3 regions of the Arthrobacter sp. E44 genome follow, and region 1 is predicted to be linked to each of the others. Evidence: riboswitches for the same ligand, from Rfam matches in the RefSeq annotation. Region 1 holds a riboswitch; each other region holds the start of a gene.
What was found. Region 1 has a riboswitch for thiamine pyrophosphate ahead of thiC (phosphomethylpyrimidine synthase ThiC). Riboswitches for the same ligand answer to the same signal wherever they lie in the genome.

Region 1 (3,272 bases):
GCAGTTCATTCGGCAGGTCAGCCGGAGCCAGCCGGCCCGGGCGTCCTAGCTTTCCGCGGGAACCCGCAGCTCCGGCAGGTACACCTTGCCGCCCGCGGCCAGGAACTCCTCGCTCTTCTCCCGCATCCCCGATGCCACGCCGGCAAGCGCCGCTTGGGCCTCCGCGGAGCCGAATTCATCACGGATGTCCTGGCTGATCCGCATGGAGCAGAACTTAGGCCCGCACATCGAGCAGAAGTGCGCCGTTTTGGCGGGCTCGGCCGGCAGCGTCTCATCGTGGAACGCCTCGGCGGTGACAGGGTCCAGGGACAGCGCGAACTGGTCCCGCCAGCGGAACTCGAAACGGGCCTTGGACAGCGCGTCGTCCCGCTCGTGCGCGCCCGGGTGGCCCTTGGCCAGGTCCGCAGCATGGGCGGCGATCTTGTAGGTGATCACGCCGGTCTTCACGTCGTCCTTGTTGGGCAGGCCCAGGTGTTCCTTCGGGGTGACGTAGCAGAGCATCGCGGTCCCGTACCGGGCAATCTCGGTGGCACCGATGGCCGACGTGATGTGGTCATAGCCCGGGGCAACATCAGTCACCAGCGGCCCCAGGGTGTAGAACGGCGCGCCCTTGCACAGCTCTTGCTGGCGCTCGACGTTTTCCCGGACCAGGTGGAAGGGGACGTGGCCAGGGCCTTCCACCATCACCTGCACGTCGTATTCCCAGGCGCGCTGCGTCAGCTCGGCCAGCGTGTCCAGCTCCGCGAACTGGGCGGCGTCGTTGGCGTCAGCGGTGGAACCGGGGCGCAGACCGTCACCCAGGGAAAACGCAACGTCGTACTTCGCGAAGATCTCGCATAGCTCATCGAAGTGCGTGTACAGGAAGTTTTCCTGGTGGTGGGCCAGGCACCAGCCGGCCATGATCGAGCCGCCGCGCGAGACGATGCCCGTTACGCGGTTGGCTGTGAGCGGGACGTACCGCAGCAGCACGCCGGCGTGGATGGTCATGTAGTCAACGCCCTGCTCGCACTGTTCAATGACAGTGTCGCGGAAAATCTCCCATGTCAGCGCGTTGGCCTCGCCGTTGACCTTTTCCAGGGCTTGGTAGATCGGTACTGTCCCGATGGGGACGGGGGAGTTGCGGATGATCCATTCCCTGGTGGTGTGGATGTCGTCGCCGGTGGACAGGTCCATGACGGTGTCGGCGCCCCACTGCGTGGCCCACTGCAGCTTGTCCACCTCCTCCGCGATGGAGCTGGTGACCGCGGAATTGCCGATGTTGGCGTTGATCTTCACCAGGAAGGCCTTGCCGATGATCATCGGCTCGGACTCGGGATGGTTGATGTTGCTGGGGATGATCGCGCGGCCGGCGGCCAGCTCGCTGCGGACCAGCTCGACGTCGCAGTTTTCCCGCAGCGCCACGAACCGCATTTCCTGGGTGATGATGCCCTGCCGGGCATAGTGCATCTGCGTCACTGTCCGGCCGTCGACGGCGCGGCGGGGCACCGGCCGGGCGCCCTTCCATTCTGCAGAGGCGGCACCCCGGCGGACTGCCGAGCGGCCGTCATCGAGCAGGTTGCGCTCCCTGCCGGTGTACGCCTCGGTGTCTGCCCGTGCCTCAATCCACTCCGAACGGAAGGGCTGAAGGCCCCGGACGGGGTCGCTGCCCGGCCCCGCTGTCCGGTAGGTGCGGAACGGTTCGTTGGGCCGGCCGTTGGGGGATGGCTCAAGGGAAATTTCCGTTACCGGCACCCGGATCCCGGCGCCGGGATCTTCGATAAAGGCCAGCGAATGCGACTTCAGGGACTGGGTCACCTGAAGTGCTGTCTGAGCGTCCGCTGTTGTTTCTGCCTGGATTTGGGCAGCGTTTAACTGGGTGTTTTGTGTACTCAAGGGAATACTCACTTCCTTCGCCGGCATTACCCGGACAGGTTCAACGGTCGCAGGCCGCGTCAGCCCGATCTCAGCCCCTGCAGGGGCACCCGTGTGGTCAGGAACGAAGCTACCACAGGCCCCTGGGACCGCGTTGTCACAATCCGCGGTGCTAGCCTGTCCGGGCAATGAAAGGAAGTCCTGATGCCACAAGTCATTGAATTCAGCGGACCCGTCCTGACCGGACCCGACAGCATCCGGTACGGGCTTTGGTCCGTGGACGGGAGCCTCACCTTCACCCGTCCCGTGACGGAGCCGGGCAGGGTCCTCCATGGCTGGGTACTGCCGGGTTTCGTTGACGCGCACTGCCACATCGGGCTGGGACCGGGCGGCCCCGTTGACGCCGCCACGGCTGCGGAGCAGGCCCTGGCTGACCTCAACGCAGGAACCCTGCTGGTCCGTGACGCCGGTTCACCGGCCGACACCCGCTGGATGCAGGGCCGCGGGGATTTCCCGCTGCTGATCCGTGCCGGGCGGCACATCGCCCGAACGCGGCGCTACCTGCGCGGCTTCGCGGAGGAAGTGGAGCCGGAGGGCCTCGTGGAGGCCGTCCGCAAGCAGGCGCGCGACGGCGACGGCTGGGTCAAGCTGGTGGGGGACTGGATTGACCGCGGCGCCGGTGACCTGGCTCCTTCCTTTCCCGCCGCCGTCGTCCGTGACGCCGTCCAGGCAGCGCATGACGAAGGTGCCCGGGTGACCGCCCACTGTTTCGCCGAGGACACCCTGGACCAGATGCTGGATGCCGGAATCGACTGCATTGAACATGCCACGGGCCTCCTGCCCCGCCACCTGCCCCGGTTCGCCGAACAGGGCATACCGATCGTGCCCACCCTCATCAATATCGCCACCTTTCCGGACATCGCGGCGCAGGCGGATTCCAAGTTCCCGCGCTACGCCGCCCACATGCGCGCCCTGTGGGAACGCAGGCTGGAACGGGCGGCCGAGGCCCACGCAGCCGGCGTGCGCATCTTTGCCGGAACCGATGCCGGCAGCACAATCCGCCACGGCAGGATCGCGGACGAAATCCTTGAACTGCACGGCGCCGGCCTGCCAATGACGGCAGCACTGGATGCCGCATGCTGGGCCGCCCGGACCTGGCTGGGGGCGGGCGTCCTGGCGGAAGGAGCGCGGGCCGACGCGGTGGTGTGCCGGGAAGACCCCCGGGCCGTGCCGGAGACCATCAGGTCGCTTGAGCATGTGGTGCTGGGCGGCCGCATCATCCGCTGACCAGAGGGCCCTTGGGGACTTGGAATAAATTGAAGCTTCAAGTAATTTTAATGTGTGACAGGCCGCCATTGGGACGGCCTCCAACACAAGGAGCCATCAATGACCGCAGCAGCCAGCAGCCAGGATCTTCTTCC
Region 2 (3,272 bases), on a different contig from region 1:
GTGATGGCACCGCGGAGCCGGCGGTTCAGGCCGCAGAGCGACATGAGGTTGACGGAAGCCAGGGAGATTGCCGGGACTGTGTCCACGTAGGCGCCGTAGCTGTCATCCAGGCCCAGGCCTCGCATGGTCCGGGCGAACAGCGCGCTGTGCATCCGCTCAGGCCGGCCGCCGCCGTATTCGTCCGCCTGGATTTCCACCAGGGCCGCCTTCGGCCTGCCGCTGAGCCGCGGAATGGCCCAGGTGTGCGGGTCGGCTTCCTTCAGCTGGTACATGGATTTGTGGACCAGGAACTCCTTGAGCTGGTCCAGGGTGGCTTTCCGGGCCACGTAGCGGGACAGGCTGGGGCCGGTGTCCGTGGCGGCCAGGCCGAAGAGGACGTCGGCAACTGCGTCACTGGTCATGGCAATTCCGTCGGGCAGTTCGAAGTTTCCTGCCGCCTCCTTGGCGGCAGCGCGCAGTGCCGCTTCGAAGGGTTCCTCGATCAGCCGCCGGACCCTGATCAGCGCAGGCTCCCACTCCCAGCTGTCTGAAACGCCGTCCAGCCCGGAGTAATGGAGTTCGTAAAGGCAGAATAGTGCGAGTTGGATGTCCTCGTCGGCAATGATGTCGCCGGTTCCGGCCAGCTGCCGCACCACCAGGGAGTACAGCCCATCCAGGCCCGGCCCCGCGGCGTCCGGAGCCTGCGCCAGGACTTTGAACAGTGCGCTGCTGACGGGGCCTCTGGTTTCCGGGATTCTCATGGTGCTCCTTGGTCTGCCGCGCTGCTGACGGGAACGAACGCGGGGCCGACCATGGTGAGTCCCATGTGCCCGTACTCCTCGAAACCCGGGAGACAACATAGTAAGCATGATTACTAATAAAAGCTAAGCGCGCTTGTTTCCATGCCTGGCGCCACCACGCACGGCCGGTCACATCCTGTCCGGTTGGCGCCCGCAGCCCTCAATCCAGCGCCGTTCGGTGTAAACTGGACCACGCCCGGATGGGCAAATCAAAAGCCTTACCCAAACCAAAAAGCAACACTAAAAACGACAGGGGAGCGCCGCCGTCGGGCATCCTGGCAGAAGCCGGGCACCGCAGGTGGGCGCTGAGAGTGCGGACCGCCGCAGACCCTCGAACCTGATCCGGTTAGTACCGGCGCAAGGGAGTCGAGTTCTCAAAGTGTCGCGGCTGCACGGCAACGGGCCGTCAGCCGGTCCACTTTCCCCTCCTGTTCCCCAGGAGGATCACATGAGCACTGCAGCAATCAAGAAGACCACCAGCAGGTCCTGGCGCGTCGTGGACATCGTGGTGGCCGCGCTGGTGGCCATCGCCGGCGGCGTCATCTTCTGGGCATGGGACCAGGGCGCGGCAGCACTGTCCGCCCCCATGAACGCGGCCTACCCGCCGCTCACCGGTCTGCTGGCCGGCGGATGGATGATTCCGGGCGTGCTGGGCATGCTCATCATCCGCAAGCCGGGCGCGGCGCTGTTCTGCGAGACCGTGGCCGCCACCGGAGAGCTGCTCATGGGCTCGCAGTACGGCGCCTCGGTCCTGTTCTCGGGGTTAATCCAGGGCCTGGGTGCGGAGATCATCTTCATCATCTTCGCCTACCGCAAGTTCAACCTGCCCGTCTCCCTGCTGGCAGGCGCCGCGGCCGGCTTCTTCTGCGGCCTGAATGACTCGTTCGCGCCGTGGGGCTGGAACATCGCCTACTCAGGTGCGGACAAGTTCGCCTACATCGTCCTCACCACCATCTCCGGCGCCGTCCTGGCCGGCGGCCTGTCCTGGCTCGCCACCCGCGGCCTGGCCCGCACCGGCGTACTGAGCTCCTTCGCGTCCCGCAGGGCTGCCACGGAGCCAGTCTTCTCCTGATGGCACCCTCCCAGGGCGCAGCCGGCGCCGTCCGCCCCGCCGCGGTCACTGCCCGCGGCTGGGGCTGGCGGCATGCCGGCAGGGCCAGGCCCGCCGTCCATGCCCTTGACCTGGACATCAGCCCCGGCGAGCGGGTGCTGCTGCTGGGCCCCTCGGGCGCCGGAAAGTCGACGCTCCTGCATGCGCTGGCCGGCGTACTGGGAGACATTGACGACGACGGCGAGGCGGGCGACGCCGACGAGTCGGGTTCGCTGCTGGTTGACGGCGCCGTGCCCCGCTCCCAGCGCGGCCGCGCCGGCTTGATGCAGCAGGACCCGGAGACGCAGGTGGTCCTGTCGCGGGTGGGGGACGACGTCGCGTTCGGAGCCGAGAACCTTGCCGTGCCGCGTGACGCCATCTGGGCGCGCGTGCACGAGGCGCTTGCCGACGTCGGACTGTCCCACCTCCCGCTGGACCACCCGACGTCGGCCCTGTCCGGCGGGCAAAAGCAGCGCCTGGCGCTGGCGGGGATCCTGGCCATGCGCCCGGGGCTAATCCTGCTGGATGAGCCCACCGCCAACCTGGACCCGGACGGGGTGCTGGAAGTCCGCGACGCCGTGGCGCGCTGCCTGGACAAGACCGGGGCCACCCTGGTGGTGGTGGAGCACCGGGTGTCGGTGTGGAAGGACCTGGTGGACCGGATCGTGGTCCTGCAGCCGGGCTCCGCCTCCGAGCCCGCCGTGCTCTTGGACGGGCCGCCGGACCGGGTACTCAGTGAGGCGCGCACCATGCTCGCCGCGGCGGGGGTGTGGGTTCCCGGCTACGTCCCGGCCACCCGTGCCCGGGCTGCGGTGCAGGCGCCGGGAACGGGGAATCTCCTGCTGGCGGCCGAACAGCTGGGTGTTTCCCGCGAACGACCCAGCCGCAAGGGCTTCCGCAGGATCCCGCCCGTCCCCGTCCAGGAAGGCGTGGCCGCGCAGGTCCGCGCCGGGCAGGCCCTGGCCATCACCGGTCCCAACGGCGCCGGCAAGTCGACCTTCGCGCTGACCCTTGCCGGCCTCCTGGAGCCGGTCTCCGGAAAAGTCTCCGCCACCCTGGACCTCAGCCGGGGTGCGGGCATCGACCCGTTCCGGTGGAAGGCCGAGCAATTGATTTCCCGCGTAGGGACGGTGTTCCAGGAGCCTGAGCACCAGTTCGTGACCGGCAAAGTGCTGGATGAGCTGCGCTTTGGCCCCCGGCACCTGGGCCATGGTGAGGACCGGGTTGACGAGCTGCTGGAGCGGCTGCGGCTCACCCAGCTGGTGGATGCGAACCCGTACACGCTCTCCGGCGGTGAAAAGCGGCGGCTGTCCGTGGCCACCGTCCTTGCCGCCAGCCCCCGGGTCCTGGTCCTTGACGAGCCCACCTTCGGGCAGGATGCCAACACCTGGGCCGAATTGGCC
Region 3 (3,272 bases), on a different contig from region 1:
TGCTCAGGGCCTCGCAGATGACCAGCACGAAGCGGTCCACTAACCGGCGCAGCGGCGCGGTGGTGTGGGCATAGGCAGCGCCGATGGCGGACTGGATCCCATCCTCGGGGACGGTCCCGTCGAAGGCGGTGTAGGAGGCTCCGCGGAACAGCATGCCTGCCGAATGCATGATGGCCAGCTGCCGCGGATCGGTGGGGTCCAGGGACCGCAGATACTCGCCATAGCTGACTTCGCCGTCCCATGGCCTGCCCAGCACCTCGGTCTGCAGGCGAAAATGCTTCAGCGACCGTTCGTCCGGGGCCGGCATGGTGCGCAGGATGCCCACCTTGCCCTCCAGCATGAGCTGCGCCGCCGCCATCCCGGTCATCAGCGAAATCTGCGCGTTCCAGTCCTCCACCGGAAGCTGTGGAACAGCGTCAATCCGGTAGCCGCCGTCGGGCAGCTGGACAATCTCCTGCTCAGGCATGTTCAGGCTTGCACCTTCACGCGCCCGTTCCAGTGCCACCCGCTTCAGGCCCACCTCACGGAGCAGCTGGAGCACGGGCGGGGCGGTCCCGGCGTCGAGGGCTGCCTGGGCGCCCCGGTAGCTGAGCTTGTCGCGGCTGCGGACCCTCGCGCGACGGACGCTGACCGTCAGTACGGTTGCTTCGCCGTCGAGCGTGAAATCCCAGACGAAGGCCGAACACTCCTGGCCGGGCAGCAGGCTCCCGGCCCCTTCGCTGATGACCTCCGGGTGCAGTGGGATCCGGCCGTCAGGAGCGTAGAACGTCTGTCCGCGCCGCCGCGTCTCCGCGTCCAGGGGGCCTCCCGGCGCAACGAAGGCTGGAACATCGGCGATCGCGTACATCACGCGGTAGCCGTCCCCGTCCAATTCAATAAACACTGCCTGGTCCAGGTCCGTGGAGGATGCCGGGTCGATGGTGACAAACTCGACGGCGGTCAGGTCGTAGGACGGCAGCTGCAGCGCCGCAACGGCAGCCAGGGCGTCTTCCACGGCTTCTGCGGGATACGGGCCCGGAAGCTCAAGCTCCGTCCGCAGCAGGCCCAACGCCTCTTCCAAGGCGTTCTTATGGTCGTGGACGTTGGGAGCCAGCCGATGATGTGACACAAAATTCAGCGTAGCCCCAAGTTCCGCGATTAAGCAGGCTCAGGAACCGGCAGCGTCCAGCGCGTCGAGGAGGGAGGCAGCAGCTGCGGCGGGATCAGGGGCTTCGGTGATGGCCCGGACCACCACGATCCTGCGCGCACCCGCCTCCGCCACCTGGCGGACGTTGCCGTGGTCGATGCCGCCGATGGCAAACCAGGGCACCGGGTCCGCAGCCTGCCGTGACGCCTCGGCCGCGTACTTGACCAGTTCGGGACCGACGGCGGCCCTGCCGGGTTTGGTGGGCGTAGCCCAGACAGGGCCCACGCAGAAGTAGTCCAGCCCGGACGGTGCGGCAGTTGCGGCAAGGGCGGCATCCACCTGCTCGGGCGTATGGCTGGAGAGTCCGATGGCGGCGTTGCCGTCGACCAGCGTGCGTGCGGCCGCCAGCGGCAGGTCCTTCTGGCCGATATGGAACACCGGGGCCCCGGAAAGCACGGCGATGTCGGCGCGGTCGTTGACCGCCCACAGCTTGCCGCGCCGCACCGCCACTTCCTTCAGCACAGCCAAAAGGTCCAGTTCCTCGGCTGCCTCGATGGTCTTGTCACGCAGCTGAATGATGTCCACGCCGCCGGCAAAGGCCGCGTCCACGAACTCCGCAAAATCGCCGCGGTCCCGCCGTGCATCGGTGCAGAGATACAGGCGGGCAGCCTTAAGGGCCTCGCTGTCGCGGGCGTTGACAACCTCGGCATTGGCAACTCCGCCGGCCGGAGCGTGGGAACCTGCGGGAAGGGAAGGGGTGGTCGCATTCATGCCTGCAAGCCTAATTCCTCTAAACTGGGGAGGTACTGCGGGAGCCCGCGGCAGCTGTCACAAAGCGCCGGGCTGAGAGGGCGTCAGAGCCGACCGCTTGACCTGATCCGGTTAATGCCGGCGTAGGGAAGGAACCCAGATGCGTACCCCCGGCACCACCCAGCCCTCGTCCGTTGATGCGTCCATTCCCCCCACCCTTCGTGCCGACGTCGCCGTCATTGGCGGGGGAGTGGTGGGACACGGTATCGCCTGGGAACTGCAGCGTTCCGGACGCTCCGTCGTCCTCATTGACGACGCGCCAGGTTCCGGCGCGAGCTGGGCTGCCGCCGGCATGCTGGCCCCCGTGAGCGAACTGCACTACCAGGAGGAGGACCTCCTGGAACTCATGCTGGAGGCATCGTCACGGTGGCCGGCATTCGCGGCCGCCGTCGCCGATGCATCGGGCACGGATTCCGGATACCTCACGACGCCGACACTCGCCGTGGGCGCCGACGCCGCCGACCGCCGCGCCCTGATGGACCTGCGCACAGTTCAACAGGCGAGCGGGCTGTCCGTGGAACCCCTGACCGTCCGGGAGGCCCGCAAACGCGAACCCCTCCTCAGCCCCGCCATCGCCTGCGCCCTCGATACCCCGGGGGACCACCAGGTGGATCCCCGCCGGCTGGTGGCGGCCCTGCGGCTGGCACTGGCCGGCGGCGCCCGCGAAACGCACCACCTCGCCGTGGCAGGGGCAGTGGACGGTTACGCAGTGCCGGAGCGGGCAAGCGGGCTGTTGTGGGAGGACGGCATCGTTACGGGGGTTCGGCTCGCCGGTGGCGGCACCGTCCTGGCAGCGGAAACCGTGGTGGCCAACGGGCTGCAGGCGGGGGCGCTCGCGGACCTCCCCCATGGCCTCGAGCTGCCCCTGCGTCCCGTCCACGGGGACATCCTCCGGCTTGCAGTGCCCGGCCCCCTCCAGCCCCTGGTGACCGCAACGGTGCGGGGACTGGTGCACGGAGTTCCGGTGTACATCGTTCCGCGCCGGGACGGGACCGTGGTGATCGGAGCCACCCAGCGCGAGGACGCCCTGTCCGACGCCGTCAGTGCCGGCGGCGTCTACCAGCTGCTGCGCGATGCCCAGGCGCTGGTGCCCGCCGTCGCCGAGCTCGAACTTCTGGAATGCACGGCCCGGGCCCGCCCGGGAACCCCGGACAATGCGCCGCTGCTGGGAAGGGTGCCGGTGGACCTGGCCTTAAGAAGCGAAGGATCCGCAACGGAAGCCGGTTACGTTCCGGGGCTCATCATCGCCACCGGTTTTTTCCGGCACGGCGTCCTGCTCACACCCGCTGCAGCAGCCATCTGCACGGATCTGCTCGACGGAAAAGCCGACCCCCGC

Region 2: another riboswitch for thiamine pyrophosphate. It lies ahead of ACETK3_RS08225 (ECF transporter S component); the one in region 1 lies ahead of thiC (phosphomethylpyrimidine synthase ThiC).
Region 3: another riboswitch for thiamine pyrophosphate. It lies ahead of thiO (glycine oxidase ThiO); the one in region 1 lies ahead of thiC (phosphomethylpyrimidine synthase ThiC).

Annotation. Positions count from the first base shown of each region.
Region 1 covers NZ_JBHDJA010000012.1:143,090-146,361, reverse strand. The annotation lists gene ACETK3_RS12785 (alpha/beta hydrolase) at 1-49, shown strand, start outside; gene thiC (phosphomethylpyrimidine synthase ThiC) at 46-1,872, opposite strand; TPP riboswitch at 1,868-1,975, opposite strand; gene ACETK3_RS12775 (amidohydrolase family protein) at 2,056-3,138, shown strand; gene ACETK3_RS12770 (VOC family protein) at 3,238-3,272, shown strand, end outside.
Region 2 covers NZ_JBHDJA010000007.1:62,792-66,063, forward strand. The annotation lists gene ACETK3_RS08220 (iron-containing redox enzyme family protein) at 1-740, opposite strand, end outside; TPP riboswitch at 1,021-1,161, shown strand; gene ACETK3_RS08225 (ECF transporter S component) at 1,228-1,851, shown strand; gene ACETK3_RS08230 (ABC transporter ATP-binding protein) at 1,851-3,272, shown strand, end outside.
Region 3 covers NZ_JBHDJA010000001.1:139,440-142,711, forward strand. The annotation lists gene ACETK3_RS00635 (RNB domain-containing ribonuclease) at 1-1,108, opposite strand, end outside; gene thiE (thiamine phosphate synthase) at 1,148-1,897, opposite strand; TPP riboswitch at 1,925-2,044, shown strand; gene thiO (glycine oxidase ThiO) at 2,037-3,272, shown strand, end outside.